4 regions of the Actinomadura sp. ATCC 39365 genome follow, and region 1 is predicted to be linked to each of the others. Evidence: riboswitches for the same ligand, from Rfam matches in the RefSeq annotation. Region 1 holds a riboswitch; each other region holds the start of a gene.

Region 1 (4,545 bases):
ACGCCTTCAGGCCCTCGAACAGCTCCTGCGCATAGTGGAAGACCGAGGTCGCGGGGTCGAGCGAGAGCGGCCCGTACGGCATGAGCCTGGCGTCGTGCCATCCCTCGCCGTCGGTGTAGTCGATCGAGATCATGTGGTCGGTGAAGACCTGCCCGAACCCGGGGTTCGCCAGTACCTGCTCCCGCTCGGCCGCGGTGCGAGCGTGGTCGGAATGCTGCACGTCGAAGCTGAGCTTCTGAGCGATGGTCATGACGGCGGTCCTTCTCTCTACGAATCTGCGACTTCAAGCTGATTCTGGTAGCTACTGCCCGCGAGCAGTATTCGTACTTCCTAGTGTCTCGCGATTTGGGATAGCAAGAGGCAGTTGGGGGTGGTTCGATCCGGTGAACGCAAAAAAGCGCCTGGCAGTCCTCGTCCGGACCGCCAGGCGCGTGCGGGGCTAGGCGGTCCTAGCCGGCTACTCGCGCGGCGATGTCGTCGCCGATCTCGCTGGTCGTGCGGCCGGCGCGGCCGGTCACCCGCTCGGCGATGTCGGCGGCCACGGCCTGCTCGACCTTGGCGGCCTCGGCGTGCAGGCCGAGGTGGTCGAGGAGCATGCCGACGGACAGGATGGTGGCGGTCGGGTCGGCCTTGCCCTGACCGGCGATGTCGGGCGCGCTGCCGTGCACCGGCTCGAACATGCTCGGCGAGGTGCGCTCGGGGTTGATGTTGCCGCTGGCCGCCAGGCCGATGCCGCCGGCGATCGCGGCGCCGAGGTCGGTGATGATGTCGCCGAACAGGTTGTCGGTGACGATCACGTCGAAGCGCTCGGGCTGGGTGACGAAGAACATCGAGGCCGCGTCGATGTGGCTGTAGTCGGTGGTGACGTCGGGGAACTCGGCGGCCACGCGGTTGACCGTGCGCTGCCAGAGGTCGCCGGCGTAGGTGAGCACGTTCGTCTTGTGGACGAGCGTGAGCTTCTTGCGGGGCCGCGACTGAGCCTTCTGGAAGGCGTAACGCACGACGCGCTCGACGCCGTGGGCGGTGTTCAGCGACTCCTGGGTGGCGATCTCGTGCGGCGTGCCGCGGCGCATGACGCCGCCGGTGCCCGCGTAGAGGCCCTCGGTGCCCTCGCGGACGACGACCATGTCGATGTGCTCGGCCGAGGCGCCGGCCAGCGCGGTCTCGACGCCGGGGAACAGCTTGACCGGCCGCAGGTTGACGTAGTGGTCGAACTCGAACCGGAGCTTGAGCAGCAGGTCGCGCTCCAGGATGCCGGGCGGCACGCTGGGGTCGCCCACGGCGCCGAGCAAGATCGCGTCATAGCCGCGCAGCTCTTCGAGCACCGCGTCGGGCAGTGTCTCGCCCGTACGGTGGTAGCGGGCTGCGCCCAGGTCGTAGTGGGTGGGCTCGATCTTCGTGCCCACGGCCTCCAGGACCTTGAGCCCTTCGGCTACGACCTCGGCGCCGATGCCATCCCCGGGGATGACGGCCAGGCGGATGTTACGCGACTCCATGGGCGGTACCTTACCGGCTCGTCTCGGCTGACGAACACATCATCTCAACAACCGGACAATCCGTTTTGGGGGGATTGCGACCTTTTGACCGTTTCGTTAGAGTCCGACGAGCCTAATCCACGCAGCCGCTGCGTGGAGCCGGGGACCCACCTTTCCCCCCGGGGCGAATCGGCCGCGCCTCCCCCGAGGAGCACCGCCGTAGGGCTACTTCCAGGCCCGAGCCCGTCAGCTAACCCGGTCGGCCACGTGGAAGGACAGTCCCCTGTCTAGCATCGCCATCTTTTTGGCGGTGGCAGCGGGCGCCGCAGGTCTCGCGCCTGCCGCCCCCGCGGCTCCCGCCGCTCCGGCCGCCCCCGCCCCCTCCGTCACCCTCACCGGCCCCCAGGTGAAACAGGTCCAGGAACGGCACGTGCCGAAACCGGCCTGGAAGGTCGCCCTCGAATACGCCATGGACAAGCGCGGCACCCCGTACGTGTGGGGTGGCGCCAGCGAACGGGGCTACGACTGCTCGGGCCTCATGCTCCGGGCCTACGAAGACGCCGGCATCGAGCTCCCCAGAACCGCCGCGGAGCAGTACGGCGCCTTCTCCAGGAAGATCGCCTGGAAGGACCTCGAACCAGGCGACCTGGTGTTCTTCAGCGGCCTGGGCCACGTCGGCATGATCTCCAAGCCCGGCTACATGGTCCACTCCCCCCATACCGGCGACGTGGTGAAGGAGGAACGCCTGTCGCAGTGGCGCAGGCAGGCCTTCGTCGGCGCGGTACGCCCCGACCCCAAGGGCGTCAAGCGCTGGGCCGACTACAAGCAGCTCCAGAAGGCCCCCGCCCCCGCCATGCTCACCGCGACCCTGTGACGACGACCTTCCCCGGGGCGTGCCCCTCCTCCTGGTAGCGGACGGCCGCCGGGAGCTCGCCGAACGGGAAGGTCCTGTCGATGACCGGGGTGACCGCGCCCTGCTCGATCAGCCCGGTCAACGTCAGCAGGTTCGCCCTGTTGCTCCCGCAGCGGACCACGTCCGCCCTGACGATCCGCTGCGGGACGAAGGGCCCCGACGCGAGCGCGGCGAACATGTGGCCGGCCGGCTGCACCCAGCGGCCGGCCGGCCCGCCGACCAGCACGTACGTGCCCTTCCTGGTCAGCACGCGGCGGCAGTCCGCCAGCCGGCGACCGCCCGCCACGTCGAGCAGGAGGTCGAAGCGCCGCCCCGACGCCGCGAAGTCCTCCTTGGTGTGGTCGATGACGTCGTCCGCGCCGAGCGAGCGGACCAGGTCCGCGTTGCGCCCGCTGCACACGCCCGTGACCTGCGCCCCCAGCGCCTTGGCGAGCTGCACGGCGAACGTGCCCACGCCGCCGGACGCGCCGTTGACCAGCACCTTCTGGCCCGGCTGGACGCGTCCCTCGTCGCGCAGCGCGATCAGCGCGGTGTTGGCCGCCATCGGCACCGCCGCCGCCTGCTCGAACGACAGGCCCGCCGGCTTGGGCGCCACCTCGCCCTGCCGCAGGCAGACGTACTCGCCGAAGCCGCCCCCCAGCGACATCGCGTACACCTCGTCGCCGGGACGGAACAGCGTGACGTCCTTGCCGGCCGCCTCCACCTCCCCCGCCACGTCGGCCCCGAGGACGGCGATGCTGGGCCGGCGCAGCCCGACCCCGCCGCCCATGACCCGGGCCAGGTACGGCTCTCCCCGCATGAAGTGCCAGTCGTAGGGCTGCACGGACGTGGCCCGCACCCGGACCAACACCTCGTCGTCGCCCGGCACGGGCCGCTCGACGTCGGTCAGGACGAGCTGGTCGGGCGAGCCGAACGAGCGCAGGACGTACGCCTTCATCGTTTTTCTCCCTCGTGCCGCTGATGTGCCGTCAGTGTGGGCGTGACCTGCACGGACGCTCAACGGTCGAAAGGCGACGGCTCGATGGCCGAAAGTACGACCGCCCTCCCGCCGATGGTGCGAACCGGGACGGGCCGTCCGCGCGATGACCGGGCACGGGCGCGGGCGGCACGCTTTCGGGCATGAGATGGATCGCACCCGCCGGGCTGCTCGCGCTCAGCGTCGTCCCCCTGGTCGCCGGCGCACTCCGGCTGACCGAACTGGCCGCCGGCGCCCCCGTCACGGCGGACAACGCGCGCTTCTTCGCCATGCCCGTGCCGGTGCTGCTGCACATCCCGGCTTCCCTGGTGTTCTGCGTCCTCGGCACGTTCCAGTTCCAGGCCCGGTTCCGGGCCGGGCGGCCGGGGTGGCACCGCGCGGCGGGCCGGGTCCTGGTGGCCTGCGGGCTGGTCGCCGCGTTGTCGGGGTTGTGGCTGACGCTCTTCTCCGACCTTCCCGCCGGCGACGGGCTGCTGCTGGCCGCCTTCCGGCTGCTGTTCGGGACGGCCATGGCCGCCTGCCTCCTGCTCGGCCTGGCCGCGATCCGGCGGCGCGACATGGCCCGGCATCGCGCCTGGATGACCCGCGGGTACGCGATCGGGCTCGGCGCGGGCACGCAGGCGTTCACCCTGGCGTTCGGGCCGGCCGCCTTCGGGCCGCCCGGCGAGCTCGGCCGGGCGCTGCTCGTCGGCGCGGGCTGGGTGATCAACCTGGCGGTGGCCGAGTCGATCCTCCGCAGAGCCCGCAGAGTCCGTCGAGGTCAGGTGCGTACGCGGTCGGTCTCGTAGGCCCACATGGCGATCTCGACGCGGTTGCGCACGCCGAGCTTGGTCATCAGGCTCGCGACGTGGCTCTTGACCGTGCTGAGCGAGATGTGCAGCTCGCGGGCGATCTCGCTGTTGGTCCGGCCGCGGGCCACGGCGCGCAGGATCTCCTCCTCGCGGCCGGTGAGCGCCTCGACCGGCTGCGCGGGCGCCTCCGTACGCCCGGCTCCGGCGAACGCGGCCAGCAGGCGCGCGGTCACGCTCGGGGCGATGAGCGCCTCGCCGCCGGCCGCCGCGGTCACCGCCTGGGCGAGCAGCGCCGGGCCGGCGTCCTTGAGCAGGAAACCCCTGGCCCCGGCGCGCAGGGCGGCGTAGACGTACTCGTCGAGGTCGAACGTGGTGATCACGACCACCGCC
Region 2 (4,545 bases), 6.5 Mb from region 1:
GGCCGCGTCGAACGCCTGCGCCCTGGCGATCTGGGCGGCGCTGAAGTCGCGGGCGGGGTCGGGGGCGACGGCGGGCGCGCCCGCCGCCAGGACCCGCCAGGGGGTGGTGAACGCGGCCACGGCCAGGATCACGCCGCCGACCAGGGCGAGGGCGGCGCCGGCCGCGCGCCTGGAGCGGGACTCCGCGCGTTGCCGTTCCCGGGCGATCAGGTGCTCCGCCGTTCCCGTCAGCTTGCCGGGCCGGGGACGGGGCTCGGCGTCGTCGGCGTTCTCGGCGGCGGGGGCGTCCTCGGTGTCCTCGGCGAGGGGGGTGGCGGGGTCGCCGTTGCGCTTGCCGCGGCCCTTGCCCTTGCCTCCGCCCTTGCCTCCGCCTTTGCCGCCCTTGCCCTTGCCGCGGCCTTTGCCGCCCTTGCCCGGGTCGTCCGTGTGCTCGTCGGGGTTCTCGGGGCCCTTCCCGGAGCCGTCCGAGCCCTCGGCGGCGGGGGCGCCGGCGCGGGTCGCGTGGGGGCGGTCGTCGGGGGTGGGGGGCTGGGGGTGACGGGGGTCCTCGGTGTCGGGGTCGGCGTCCGCGTCGGGGCGGGCGTCCGGGTCGTCCGGGTCGTCCGGGTCGTCGGGGTGTCCCGGGGATTCCGGGGGCTCGTTCGTGCCGGACGGCTCCGGCGGTCCACCGTCGCCGGGCCGGTCACCGCCGTCGTCCCTGACGGCCACACCGCCGCCGTGCGCCGCCGCGACCGCCGTGCCGGGCTCGTCGGCCCCTCCGGCGACCGCTCCGGCGGGCTCGTCCCCTTCCCGGGGCGGGTCGTTCCGCTCGCTCATCTGCCTCCCCTTCACGCGAGCTGCTCTCGTACGTACTCGCGCCACCGTGCCGCCAGCGTCTCGGCGGTGAGCCCCACGGAGGCGAGCGCCTGATCGACGCCGGCCACGCGGGCATCACGGTAGAGCCGTACCAGGGTCCCGTCACCGAACCGGTCTGCGAGGAAGCGACACGCCATCCAGGCCTCCTGGTACGCCCGCGCGAGCCGTCCTGGATCGGCGGCCGTGGGGGCGAAAGCCGCAGGTCCGGGCAACTCGCTCGGCAGCCGGCCGGCCCGTACGTCGGCGGCGAGTTCGGCGGCGGCCGTCCCGACGGGGAGCCCGGCGTCGCGGTAGGCCACGTAGTCGGCGAACCCCTCGTAGAGCCAGACGGGCAGCCGGTCGGTGCCCGCGGCGACGTGGGTGAGCTCATGGGTGAGGACGACGTCGCGTCCCGTGGGGGTGAGCCGCGCGAAGGAGCCCGGCACGATGATCACCCTGGCGCCGTCGGCCACCGCGGCCAACCCGTCCAGCGGGCCCGTGCCCGCCAGCCCGGCCGCCTCGGCGTCGGAGTCCGGCACGACGACCAGCGCGCGTACCGGCCGGCCGAGCACCGCGGACACCCGCCGTCCGGCGAGGTCCGCCCGGCGGGCGAGGTCGGCGAGCACGCCGGGGTCGGCGCGGTGCCCCACGACCACGGACCGCGCGCCGCGGGCCACCTGACCGCCGTCGCCCCACAACCCGCGCGCCCCGGCGGGCAGGACGGCGGCGGGCGGCGCGTCGGCGACCACGAGAACCGCCGTCGACAGCAGCAGCACCGAAAGGAGCAGACGCGGACCACGGAGGGACGGACGCACCTGCGAGGACACGGCCCGATGCTAGTCGGCCCAGGACGCTCCCGGCCCTTTCACGAGGCCGGCCCCTTCGCCAGACCGGTCCCTTCAGGAGGCCGGTCCCTTCACGAGGCCGGGCATGCGACAGGCCCCGGCCCGGACCGGGGATGGTCCGGGCGGGGCCCGTTGTCACGCGCCGGGACGCACCGCGCCGACGAACGACGACTTCCGCCATCCGCCCAGTTTGTCGATGCGCACCCGTTCGCCGGTCCGCGGCGAATGGACCATCTTGCCGTGGCCGACATACATGCCGACGTGGCCCAGCCCGTTGAAGAACATCAGGTCGCCCGGCTTGAGATTGCGCCAGGAGACCTTGCGCTCGATGCGGGCGAACTGGCTGTTCGTCACGCGCGGGAGTCGCACTCCGGCCTTCTTCCAGGCGTACTGGACGAGTCCGGAGCAGTCGAACGCACCAGGGCCCGTGGCCCCGTACCGGTACGGGTCGCCGACCTGATGCTTGGCGACGGCGACGGCCCTGCGGGCCTTCGACGCCTGCCGCGCGGCCTTCGCCGACTTGGCGGACCTGGCGGTCTTCGCCGACTTGGCCGACTTCGCAGTGGCCGCCTTGGCGGTGCTGGACACCGCGGTGAGCCTGGCGGCCGATTCGCTCACCGTCTGCGCCTCGGCCGGCACGGCATGGAGAGCCGCACCTCCGGCCGTCACGGTCATCGTGAGTGCGACGCCCCTCAGGGCAAGACGGGACAGACGGGGGTTATGCAGGGAGGTAGACAGGATTTCTCCTTGTGTCTTCCACGAACGCCTACCGGGTTAGCTGACGGATTCGGGCCTGGAAGTCGCCCTACGGCGCGATGACGCGCCGATTCACCCCTGATCCCGGGGGATTACGGGATCTTTGGGTCCCCGGCTCCGTGCCTCCTGGCTGCACGGACTCGGCAGGTCGCCGCCCGATGGTTGTCTCTGCATAGGGATATCGGCGGCGACCGATGGATTTTCATCTGGTCCGCATCGGGGGTTCCGATGTCGATCCGCGGTGCGCATGGCTTGCTGACCGCGACGCCAGAAACTACGCGGAGGGGTCAAGATTTGGCAAAGGGAGACACCGGCTGTAAAGATCAGATAAAGGTGGGAGTAAAGGGGGAAATCCCTGCTGGAGCAGCGGGTTCCGTTACCACTTTGTGACCCTTCTCACACTTCGCGGCACACCCGATTGTCAGGACTCTTTCGCCCCGTTTGTCCCTTTCACCCCAGGGGCCGCGGACAGCCCGAAGCCGCCCGCGATTCCGGTCGCCGGGCGGTCAGGGGGCGGGTCAGGGGCGGATGGCTCCGACCAGGGGGCGGCGGTAGTCGGCGAGGCGGACGACCTTCACGACGTCGCCCGTCTGCGGCGCGTGGACGATCTTGCCTCCGCCCGCGTAGATGCTGACGTGCCCGAGCCCCTCGCTGAAGATGAGGTCCCCCGGCTGGAGGTCCTTGATGTCCACCTTCCGGCCGGCGCCCCAGGCCCACTGCTGCCACGTCGTACGCGGCAGCGTGACACCGGCCGCGCGCCAGGCGGCCTGGGTCAGCCCTGAGCAGTCGTAGCCGCGCGGGCCCGTGCCCCCGTAGATGTACGGCTTGCCGACCTGGGCGAAGGCGAACTGCAGGACGGCGGCCGCGCTGCCCGAGGCGGGGCCGGTGTACTTGATGCCGGTGCTGTTGGGGTTGCCCGGGTTGTAGGCCCCCAGCTTGTCCAGGAGCTTCTTCTGCTGGCCGACCAGCTTCAGCACCTCGGCCCGCTCCCGCTGGACGGCGTCCCGCTCCTTGTCGGCGTCGGCCAGCGCGGTCTCGGCGTTGTCGCGCTCGGCCTTGAGGCCCTTGTTCTCGCGGTCGAAGGCGGCCAGCTTCTCCAGCCGCTCGCGCGAGAGCTGCCCGGCCATGGCCAGCCCGGCCAGCAGGTTCTCGGGGTTGTCGACCCCGACCATGCCGGGCAGGGAGGTGACGTCCCCGCCCATCTTGTACGAGTCCACCGCCGCCCTGATGATCTCGGCCCGCAGGTCGGCGACCGTCTGCAGCTTGCGCTTGTAGCGGTCGTTCAGCGTGGTGTAGGCGTCCTTGGCCTTCTTGTAGTTCTCGGTCGCCGTGTTGTACCGGTCGACGACCTTGTCGGCCTTGTCGTTGAGCTTCTCGAGCTTGGCCTTGGCCTGTTTGAGAGTGGGCTTGGGATCAGCGAGCGCCGCACCCATCGGGACCGTCATCAGTCCGATCGCGAGACCCGCGGCCACCGTCACCCGGCCAAACCTCACAGCGTCGCCTCCCAGGGATTACACCTGGGGCGAAATAGTACAGAAGTGGCGGGTGGGGTCTCGCCAATAGTGCTAATTCGTAACTTATGCGCGGCCCAGCCGGCGCAGCAGCAGACCGGACGGAACCGGTCTGGCGCCCATGCGGCGGACGGACTCGGCCACCTCGCGGTCGGAGGAGACGACGGCGATGGCCCGGCCGGGCGGCTCGGCCCGGACGAGCTGGCGGATGAGGTCGTCGGCGATCTCCCCCGGCGCGCTGAACAGCACCCGCACCCCGCGCGGCGCCACCACCTGCACCGGCGCGTTGAGCTCGGCGCCGTCGAAGACCACCGTCACCTCGACCCGGGTCTGGGCGACCAGCCCGCCGAGGCCGGTCATCAGCCGGTTGCGCTGGTCGGCGAGGGTGAGCGTGCCGTAGCCGGTCTTCGTGACGTTGTAGCCGTCGATGATCAGATGGACCTGCGGCAGCGCCAGGAGCTGGTCGAGCAGCTGCGGGTCGTCGTCGGCCAGGGCCCGCGCGGGCACGCCGCGCACCCCCGGACGCTCGCCGGTGCTGGCCGCGACAGAGTCGGCGGGCCTGCTGATCGTGGTGGGCAGCGCCAGCTCCCTGCGCAGCC
Region 3 (4,545 bases), 200 kb from region 1:
GGGCTCGCCCAGGACATGACCCAGCTCATCGCCTTCCGCGCCGTGCAGGGGCTGGGCGCGGGCGCGTTGTTGCCGCTGTCGCTGGCCCTGGTGATGGAGATGTTCCCGCCCGGGCGCAACGGCGCCCGCGTGCAGGGCGCACTCGGCGGCGTGATGGCGTTGACGTACCTGGCCGGGCCCTTCCTGGGCGGGTTGTTCACCGACCACGCGAGCTGGCGGTGGGCCTTCTACGTGAACGTGCCGCTCGGGATCGTGCTGATCGCGATCGTGGTGCTGCGGCTGCCGTTCCGTCCGGGCACCGGCGGCGGGGGCCGGCCGGACTACGCGGGCATCGCGGTGTTCGGCGTGGCCATCAGCGCCCTGCTGCTCGGCCTGACCGAGAAGGGCCTGGACGGCAACTCCTGGACGTCCCCGCCCGTGGCCGGGCCGGTCCTGCTGGCGCTGGTCCTGCTGGTCGTGTTCGTGCTGGTCGAGCTGCGGGCGGCGAACCCGATCATGCCGATGCACCTGTTCCGGGACCGTACGTACACGCTGGTCAACGCGAGCTCGTTCTTCACCGCCTTCTGCATGTACGCCGGCGTGGTGTTCCTGCCGCGCTACTTCCAGCAGGCGCTGGGCGTCAGCGCCACCGAGTCCGGGCTGAGGATCTACCCGATGACGCTGGCCATGGTGGCGGGCAGCGCTCTCATGGGCACGCTGATGTCCAGGACACGCACGTACAAGCCGTGGCTGGTCGGGGCGCCGTTCCTGCTGGTGGCCGGCAGCCTGCTCTGCCTGAACCTCACCGTGCGCACCGACGGCCTGCTGCTGGCCGGATGGATGGCGCTGCTCGGGCTCGGCATGGGGCCGATGTTGTCGGGGCTGACCGTGGCCGTGCAGCAGGCCGTCGAGCCGCGGTACATCGGCACGGCCTCGGCCAACCTCACCTTCTTCCGGCAGATCGGCGGCTCGGTGGCGCTGGCGCTGGCCGGCACCGCGTACACGTCGGTCATCACCACGGACGCGCCCGTGCACGGGCTCGCGGCCGCGCACGCCTCGGCGGCGGCCGTGGTCATCCCGTCGCTGGGCGTGGCGGGCGCGACAATCGCCCTGGTCGCGCTGGTGATGATGCCCGGCAGGCGGCTGGAGCGGACGCCCGCCGCGGAAAGCAGAGTGGAGGCCGGTTTCGCGTCGTAAGCGACGTCGTGCGAAGCTGTGGATGTCCCCAGAACCAGGAGGTCCTCATGGCGGAAACACCGGAGCCGGAAGTCAGCGAGACTCCCGAGGACGAGATGAAGCGCAAGTTCCGCGAGGCGTTGGAACGCAAGCGCGGGCAGCAGGCCGACTCGGCCGCGGGTGGCAGGGGCGTGGACCCGTCGAAGATCCACGGGGCGCACGGTCCGGCAGCGAGTAAAAGATCCTTCAGGCGCAAGAGCGGCGGCTGAAAGGCCCGATTTCGCAGGGGGTACGGCATGCCGTGCCCCCTTTCTCTTTACCTCGATAGGTAGATCTTTACCCGGTTCATGACGATTCGTTTGTATTTGTCCGAATCTCTGGGTACCGTCTTAACCAATTACCAGCTGGTGGCGTAGTCCCTACCAGGAGAGGGACGACAGCTGGCGCCGAATCCCGACATGTCGGGAACCGGGGACCCATCTCATTGGGGTGAATCCGGCCATGTGCCGGTAGGGCATCTCCACGCCCGAACCCGTCAGCTAACCCGGTAGGCGAGATGGAGAGGACTTCACGCATGTACCACCTCGTCGTACCCCCGGACAGTGTAGTGACGACCGCCTGCTGAGCGGTCTCTTCCCTGACTTCCCCCACGCGCCGCGTAACCACCTTTTCGGCGCTCTGCCCGGTTACGCACCGTAGTCACGCGCGTTCCCCCTGTCCCCTCGCGAAGGACTTCACTGCTTCATGTCTCGATTTGGCCTGCGCTCTCTCGCTCTGCTGTCCGTGTCCGCCCTGGGCGCGCTGACGATCTCCGCCACCGGCGCCCACGCCGACACCGGCGACGACCAGAAGATCCTGCTCAAGGGTTCCACCAAGGCCTCCTACTTCTGGGACGACTCCTCCGGCCGCGCCGGCGACACCGGTCTCCCGGCCAGCGGCAAGCCCATGCAGAAGGGCCTGGCCGCCAGCCCGAGCTGGCCCCTCATGACCGAGGGTTACGTGACCTTCAACGGCAAGAAGATGCCGTTCTTCGTGGGCGACCGCGGCCCCGGCGAGCCCTCCAACCGTGGCGTCATGCTCGACCTCGACGCCAAGACCTTCGCCGAGCTGACCGGCGGCACGTTCAACCCCGACACGCTCGGCGTGGACGGCAACGGCGGCCGCGGCCACATCAAGATCGACTACGTCATCACCAAGTGGGGCGAGGGCAAGGGCAAGAAGAACTACCCCGTGGCCTTCTCCAGCGGCGCGTGGGGCAGGTACGACGCCAACCCGGCCGAGCCCCCCAAGGTGCTGGCCGAAAAGCCCGCCGAGGACGCGGCCGGTTCCGCCGGCGGCCAGGTCGGGAAGACCGTCGCGATGGGCGGCACCGTCATGGCCGGCGTGCTGGTGCTGGCCGGCGGCGGCGTGGTGCTCGGCGGCGAGCGCCTGCGCAAGCTGCTCAACGACTGATCTCCGAACAAACCGCTCTTTACGCCTCGCGACCAGAATGACATTCTGGTCGCTGTGATCCAGCGCGCAGCCGCCAACGGCATCGAGATCGCCTACGAGAGCTTCGGCTCACCCGCGGGCCGGCCCCTGCTGCTCATCATGGGACTCGGCGCCCAGCTCATCCACTGGGACGACGAGTTCTGTGAACTCCTGGCCGAGCAGGGCCACCACGTCGTCAGGTTCGACAACCGCGACGCGGGCCTGTCCACCCATCTCCACGACGAGGGCGTCCCCGCATGGGGTGCGCCCTCGCCGTACGTGCTGGACGACCTGGCCGACGACAGCGCCGGGCTCATGGACGTCCTGGGCCTGCCCGCCGCGCACGTCGTCGGCGCCTCGATGGGCGGGATGATCGCCCAGGCGCTGGCCATCCGGCACCCCGCCCGCGTGCTGAGCCTGACCTCGATCATGTCCACGCCCGGTCCGCAGGCGGCCCCGCCGACCGAGGCGGCCGCCGCGGTGCTCTTCGCCAAGCCCGCGACCGACCGCGAGACGGTCGTCGCCGGCGCGCTGACGACCTGGGCCGTGCTCGGGTCCCCCGGCTGGGAGCTGGACCGCGAACGCGTCACCAGGCTGGCCGGGCTGGCCTTCGACCGCTGCCACGACCCGGCCGGCACGGCCCGCCAGCTCGCCGCCATCATGGCCTCCGGCGACCGCACGTCCGCGCTGGGCGGGCTGAAGGTGCCCGCGCTGGTCATCCACGGCGAGGACGACCAGCTCGTGCCGCTCGCCGGCGGACGGGCGACGGCCGCCGCCATCCCGGACGCCCGCCTGGTCACCTACCCCGGCATGGGCCACGACCTGCCCCGCCCCCTCTGGCCCGCGATCGTCGCCGAGATCGCCGCCCACACCGGCTCCGCGGCGCCCGCACGGCCGGAGCCCGCCGCGTAGCCGCCCGCGGAGCCCCGCGGAGCCGTGGCCGGTCAGAGCTCCAGCTTCTCCTCGATGACCTTGAGCATGTGCCGGGCCAGGGCCAGGTTGGCCCGGTTGCGGTCGAGGGCGAGGTAGAGGAACAGGCCCTTGCCGCTGCGGCCGGTCAGCGGGCGGATGATGTGGTACTGGGCGGTCAGCGTGATCAGGATGTCCTCGATGCCGTCCTTGAGGCCCAGCGAGTCCATCGTGCGCAGCTTGGCCTTGATGACCTCGGTGTTGCCCGCCGCCGCGACCTGCAGGTCCAGCTCCTTCGAGCCGCCGAGCGTGCCGAGCGCCATGCCGCTGCCGTGGTCGACGATCGCCGCCCCGATCGTGCCGTCGATGCTCATCATCTCCTTGAGGGAGACGTCCATGCCTGCCATGCTTTCCTCCGCTTCGGTGGGGATGGTCAGTGTTTGCGTGCCACGGCGGCCACGGAGGCCGCCGTCTTCCTGCCCTCCAGCCGGAGGAGCCCGACGTTGGCGCCGGGTCCCGCCAGGACCGTGAGGACGATCGTGGGGCCCGCGGCGTAGAAGGCCGCGAACCCTGCGGTGCCGGACACGAGGGTCTCCTCGAACGTCCCGCGGCCCGCCATGGTCAGCATCCGGCCGCTCATCGCGAGCAGCGCCGCCGACAGTGCCGCCACCTGCTCGCCGGTGTCTCCTTGCAGGTCGCAGGCGATCCGCAGGCCGTCGACGGTGCAGGCGACGCTGCCGGTGACGTCCGGCGTGCGGCCGCGCAGGAGCTCCATCTCCGCCAGGACCTCTTGCCGTAGCTCCACGGGTGGCCTCCTCCTGCGTCGTGAGGGGAACCTCACGGCATCTCCTCCAGGGCCTTCTTCAGCCGCAGCAGCAGCGTCAGATCGGTCGGGTCCCCCGTCGGCACCGGCCCGGCGGCCGGCCCCGCCCGCCCGGTGCCGGCGGGCACGGCCACCGATCCCGGCACCCGCCTGGGCAGCGCCTCCCCGTCCTCAGGACGGCGTTGCGC
Region 4 (4,545 bases), 1.3 Mb from region 1:
GCTGGCCGTAACCCTGCTGGCCCGAGGCGGCCTGCTGGCCGTACTGGGCCTCCTGGCCGTAGCCGGGCTGCGTGTACTGCTGGCCCGAGGACTGCGGCTGCTGGCCGTAGCCGGGCTGCTGGCCCGACGCGGGCTGCTGGCCGTAACCCTGCTGGCCGTAGTCGGGCTGCGACTGCTGCCCGTAGCCCTGCTGACCGTAGCCCTGCTGGCCGGAGGACTGCGGCTGCTGGCCGTAACCCTGCTGGCCCGAAGCGGCCTGCTGGCCGTACTGGGCCTCCTGACCGTAGCCGGGCTGCGTGTACTGCTGGCCCGAGGACTGCGGCTGCTGGCCGTAGCCCTGCTGCTGGTCATAGCCCTGCTGCTGGCCGTAGCCCTGCTGACCCGAGGCGGCCTGCTGGCCGTACTGGGGCTGCTGGCCGTAGCCCTGCTGCTGGCCGTACTGCTGCTGTTGCTGGCCGTACTGCTGTTGCTGGCCATAGCCCTGTTGCTGCTGCTGACCGTATGGGGGCTGGCCGAAGGCATCGTCCGCCCGGTAGCCGACCACAGTCACGTCCGGGTCGGGCTCACCGGGCCGACGGCCGTGGTGCTGCCCGTACTCGGGGTTCTCGCCGGAATCGTCCTGTGGGTACGGCGGCTGTCCGGTGCTCACCGTGTCACCTCGCTTCGAGTGCGCATGTGGCACGTGTCAGGACACATGCCTGTGCTGCCCAACGTATCGACATAGGTATCAACAATCACCTTTCCAAGTGGTCAAGGTCCGCGTCACCCGATGTCAGATGCAGCAGCATGCGGGTGTTGCCAAGGGTGTTCGGTTTGACGTGTTCCAGATCAAGGAACTCCGCCACACCCTCGTCGTACGAGGCCAGCAACTCGGCGTAGACCTCGGGTGAGACCGGTGTGCCCTGGATGGGGCGGAAACCGTGCCTCGCGAAGAAGTCGACCTCAAAAGTCAGACAGAATACACGCCGCAGCCCCAGATCCTTCGCCTGCCGGACGAGTGCCGAGACGATCCGCCGCCCGACCCCCAACCCCCGGCACGCGGGATCGACGGCCACCGTACGAACCTCGGCGAGGTCCTCCCAGAGCACGTGGAGCGCGCCGCAGCCGACGACCTCCCCGCTCCGCTCGGCCACCCAGAACTCCTGGACGTCCTCGTACAGCGTGACCGTGGCCTTCTCCAGGAGCCGCGGCCCCGCGCCCGCGTAGGTGTCCACGAGACGCCTGATCGCACGCACGTCGGGCGTGCGCGCACGCCTGACCACGACCGCGGTCTCGGGGACTGCCACTTCGGCCACCTGCTCCATGGCTCTCCAGGGTACAGATCTCATTACGGCTCGGCCCTAAATCCCACGTCTCGGGCATCTCATCACATCCCGTGGTCAGGCGAACACGAGCTGACTTGGAGCTTTCCTCCAGACCTCAGCACCCTGAATGCTGGACAAAAGGTGCAGAAGCCTGCTTCCGTACGGCTACCCACGAGATCACCTTGTGACCCTTCAGTTGTGAAACCTCTACAGACTCGGCAGTTCCGGTTGAGCGTGAACCCGGAGTGCATTAGTGTCCAGCGACGATGTTCTCCGCGTAATGCGCGCGGAAAGACACGCCCAATTCCCGCAAGGGAAGCCGGGGAACCAACGGTGGCGAGCACCTCGCGCCACCACTTGGGGTGAATCCGACCATCTCGGTAGGGCTGCTCCGGCCCGAACCCGTCAGCTAACCCGGCCGGCGTCGATGAGAGGAGCTCGGTTGGTGAAGCGGACGCTCGACCGCTCGGGGAAGTCGGGGGGCAGGCACGCCCGCCCCCAGGAGCAGGCCAGGCGCACACGCCGCCTCGGCGTCATCGGCGTCACCATCGCCGCGATGCTGTTCGCCGTCCCCGTCGGTTCCGCCGCCGCCGACCCGAAGCCGTCGCTCTCCGAACTCGCCGACCAGGTGGAGAAGCTGCACGAAGAGATCGAGACGCTGGCCGAGCAGTACAACGAGCAGCGCGAACGGCTGAAGGCCGCACAGAAGGCCAACGACTCCGCCCAGAAGATCCTGGCCACCAGCGAGTCCGACCTGGCCGCCAGGCGCGCCAGGGCCTCGCTGCTCGCCCAGAACGCCTACATCACCGGCGGCCTGGACAAGGCCCTGGCCTTCGCCCAGTCCGGCGACCCCGAGACCTTCCTCGACCGGGCCGCGACCACGTACGCGCTCGAACAGCAGCAGGGCGAGGAGGTCAACCAGCTCGCCAAGGCCATGGAGGCCGCCGAGCGGGCCAGGGCCGGCGCCAAGACCCGCATCGCCGAGGTCCAGAAGATCGTCACCGATCTCGAGGGCAAGCGCTCGAAGATCACCAAGCTGGTCACCAAGGTCGAGAGCAACCTCTACCGGCGGGCCGTCGGCGAGGCGGGCCGTCCCGGCACCCGCGCCGTACGCGTCAACCTGCCGGTCATCGGCGACGGCAAGGCCGCCCAGGCCGCCAAGTGGGCCCTCACCCAGCAGCTCAAGCCGTACGTGTGGGGCGCGGAGGGGCCGCGCTCCTACGACTGCTCCGGCCTGGTGATGGCCGCCTACCAGCGCGTGGGCATCTCGCTCCCCCACTACACCGGCGACCAGTGGACGGCCGGCACGCACATCAGCCGCGACCAGCTGCGCCCCGGCGACCTGGTGTTCTTCTACAGCGACCTGCACCACGTCGGCATCTACATCGGCGGCGGCATGATGGTCCACGCCCCGCAGACGGGTGACGTCGTGCGGGTCGCCTCGATAGACCGGCGGCCGTTCGCCGGCGGCGTGCGCATCGCGGACTGACCGGCGCGGCACTTCGCCGAGCGCCGCTAGATGAGCTGGCGGCGCGCCGCCCATGCCACGGCCTCGATCGCCGTGGCCACGCCGATGCGGTCGCAGATGCCCCTCAGCCTGCGCCGTACGGTCCGTCCGCTGATATCCAGCCGCCTGCCGACCCGATCGACGGTCACCCCCTGGCCAGCTCGGCCAGTAACGCCAAATCCGCGTGGCTCAGCTCAACGCCTTCTGTGAGCACATCCACCGGGAGCCCTCCCCCAACAGCAGAACTCGGACCTTTCAGGCGAAGCAAGCCGCTCGTCTCGGTGAAGGTAAACGCATCGCGGAAAGGTCGTCAAGCGCGACAATCGGCGCCCTTGACCAGTGCTATTGACATGATCGCTTATATGTGACGTACTCCGCATATGTTGGCACGCCGTGGTCCGCTATGAACGGTCCAAACGATCAATTCGGCGGCCCGGTACCGCCCCCGATGAGCGCCACCGACCTGCTGGGTTTTGATCCATCGGATCCGCAATTTGTGCGCGATCCGTACGTCCGATATCGCGAGCTGCGAGCCGCCGGGCCGATCTTCGCGACGCGCGGTGGGCTGCTCGTCGTGACCACGTACGAGTTGTGCGCGGCGGTATTGCGCGATCCCGGGTTCGGTCACGGAACGTCCGCGCCCGCGCAGGAAGAGCCAGGTCAGCCCGGCAGGTCGTTCCTGCTCATGGACCCGCCCGATCACACCCGGTTGCGTGCTCTGGTCAGCCGCGCGTTCACGCCGCGCATGGTGGCCCGCCTCAGGCCGCGGATCGAGGTGATCACCGCCGACCTGATCGGGCGGCTGCCGGAGGAGGCGGAGCTGATTTCCGGTTTCGCCCACCCGCTGCCGGTGATGGTGATCAGCGAGATGCTCGGGGTGCCGCCGGAGGACCACGACCGCTTCCGCGGATGGAGCGAGGCCCTTGCCCGCGGACTTGACCCGATGCTGACAGACGCCCTCATGTCGGAAACGGAGCGTTCCAGGAACGAGTTCCGCGACTACTTCCGCCGCCTGATCGCGCAGCGGCGCGAGCGTCCCGGCGATGACCTCCTGAGCGCCCTCGCACACGTCGAGGAGCTCACCGAGGCCGAGTTGCTGGCGACCTGCGTGCTGCTGCTCGTGGCCGGCCACGAGACCACCGTCAACCTCATCGCGAACGGCGTGCTGAACCTGCTGCGGCACGGCCTGCTGCACCTCGCCGCCGAGCGGCCGAGGGAGGTGGTCGAGGAGGTGCTGCGCTTCGATCCGCCGGTCCAGCTCACCTCCAGGATCGCGCTGGAGGACCGGGAACTGGGCGGGACGCCGGTGCCCGCCGGCTCGGCCGTGCTCGTGCCGATCGGCGCCGCCAATCGCGACCCGGCCGCGTTCGCCGATCCCGACCGGTTCGACCCCGGCCGCGAGCCCGGCCGGCATCTCGCCTTCGGGCTCGGCCTGCACTTCTGCCTGGGGGCGACGCTGGCCAGGATGGAAGGCGAGATCGCGCTGTCGGCGCTGGCCGCGGCGGCGCCGAAGATGGAGGCCGCCGATCCGGCGCCGCCGTACAAGGAGAACGTGGTGCTGCGCGGGCTGGCCCGGCTGCCGGTGCGGCTCAGGCGGTAGCGTCGTAGCGCTCCCTGGCGGCCTCGACGTCCTCGATGTGCTCCTCGGCCCACGCCTTGATGGCGGTGACCAGCGGCATCAGGCTCTGGCCCAGCGGGGTGAGCGCGTAGTCGACGCGCACCGGCACCTGCGGC

What was found. Region 1 has a riboswitch for cyclic di-AMP ahead of ACNF49_RS12200 (C40 family peptidase). Riboswitches for the same ligand answer to the same signal wherever they lie in the genome.
Region 2: linked by a shared signal. The riboswitch ahead of ACNF49_RS42955 (C40 family peptidase) and the one ahead of ACNF49_RS12200 (C40 family peptidase) in region 1 are both predicted to bind cyclic di-AMP.
Region 3: linked by a shared signal. The riboswitch ahead of ACNF49_RS13215 (hypothetical protein) and the one ahead of ACNF49_RS12200 (C40 family peptidase) in region 1 are both predicted to bind cyclic di-AMP.
Region 4: linked by a shared signal. The riboswitch ahead of ACNF49_RS05955 (C40 family peptidase) and the one ahead of ACNF49_RS12200 (C40 family peptidase) in region 1 are both predicted to bind cyclic di-AMP.

The regions. Positions count from the first base shown of each region.
Region 1 is NZ_CP184335.1:2,426,012-2,430,556, reverse strand. Features, by position in the region: gene ACNF49_RS12210 (branched-chain amino acid aminotransferase) at 1-250, opposite strand, end outside; gene ACNF49_RS12205 (3-isopropylmalate dehydrogenase) at 450-1,496, opposite strand; cyclic di-AMP (ydaO/yuaA leader) riboswitch at 1,596-1,755, shown strand; gene ACNF49_RS12200 (C40 family peptidase) at 1,786-2,349, shown strand; gene ACNF49_RS12195 (NAD(P)-dependent alcohol dehydrogenase) at 2,333-3,325, opposite strand; gene ACNF49_RS12190 (DUF2306 domain-containing protein) at 3,508-4,152, shown strand; gene ACNF49_RS12185 (response regulator) at 4,125-4,545, opposite strand, start outside.
Region 2 is NZ_CP184335.1:8,893,020-8,897,564, forward strand. Features, by position in the region: gene ACNF49_RS42945 (M48 family metallopeptidase) at 1-816, opposite strand, end outside; gene ACNF49_RS42950 (gluzincin family metallopeptidase) at 828-1,610, opposite strand; gene ACNF49_RS42955 (C40 family peptidase) at 1,815-2,297, opposite strand; cyclic di-AMP (ydaO/yuaA leader) riboswitch at 2,428-2,591, opposite strand; gene ACNF49_RS42960 (C40 family peptidase) at 2,954-3,880, opposite strand; gene ACNF49_RS42965 (NYN domain-containing protein) at 4,013-4,545, opposite strand, start outside.
Region 3 is NZ_CP184335.1:2,627,755-2,632,299, forward strand. Features, by position in the region: gene ACNF49_RS13205 (MDR family MFS transporter) at 1-1,176, shown strand, start outside; gene ACNF49_RS13210 (DUF5302 domain-containing protein) at 1,224-1,424, shown strand; cyclic di-AMP (ydaO/yuaA leader) riboswitch at 1,590-1,724, shown strand; gene ACNF49_RS13215 (hypothetical protein) at 1,900-2,607, shown strand; gene ACNF49_RS13220 (alpha/beta fold hydrolase) at 2,662-3,537, shown strand; gene ACNF49_RS13225 (hypothetical protein) at 3,570-3,941, opposite strand; gene ACNF49_RS13230 (roadblock/LC7 domain-containing protein) at 3,968-4,339, opposite strand; gene ACNF49_RS13235 (DUF4388 domain-containing protein) at 4,372-4,545, opposite strand, start outside.
Region 4 is NZ_CP184335.1:1,116,942-1,121,486, reverse strand. Features, by position in the region: gene ACNF49_RS05965 (RDD family protein) at 1-649, opposite strand, end outside; gene ACNF49_RS05960 (amino-acid N-acetyltransferase) at 735-1,304, opposite strand; cyclic di-AMP (ydaO/yuaA leader) riboswitch at 1,592-1,743, shown strand; gene ACNF49_RS05955 (C40 family peptidase) at 1,750-2,793, shown strand; gene ACNF49_RS05950 (helix-turn-helix domain-containing protein) at 2,820-2,960, opposite strand; gene ACNF49_RS05945 (cytochrome P450) at 3,308-4,411, shown strand; gene ACNF49_RS05940 (winged helix-turn-helix transcriptional regulator) at 4,401-4,545, opposite strand, start outside.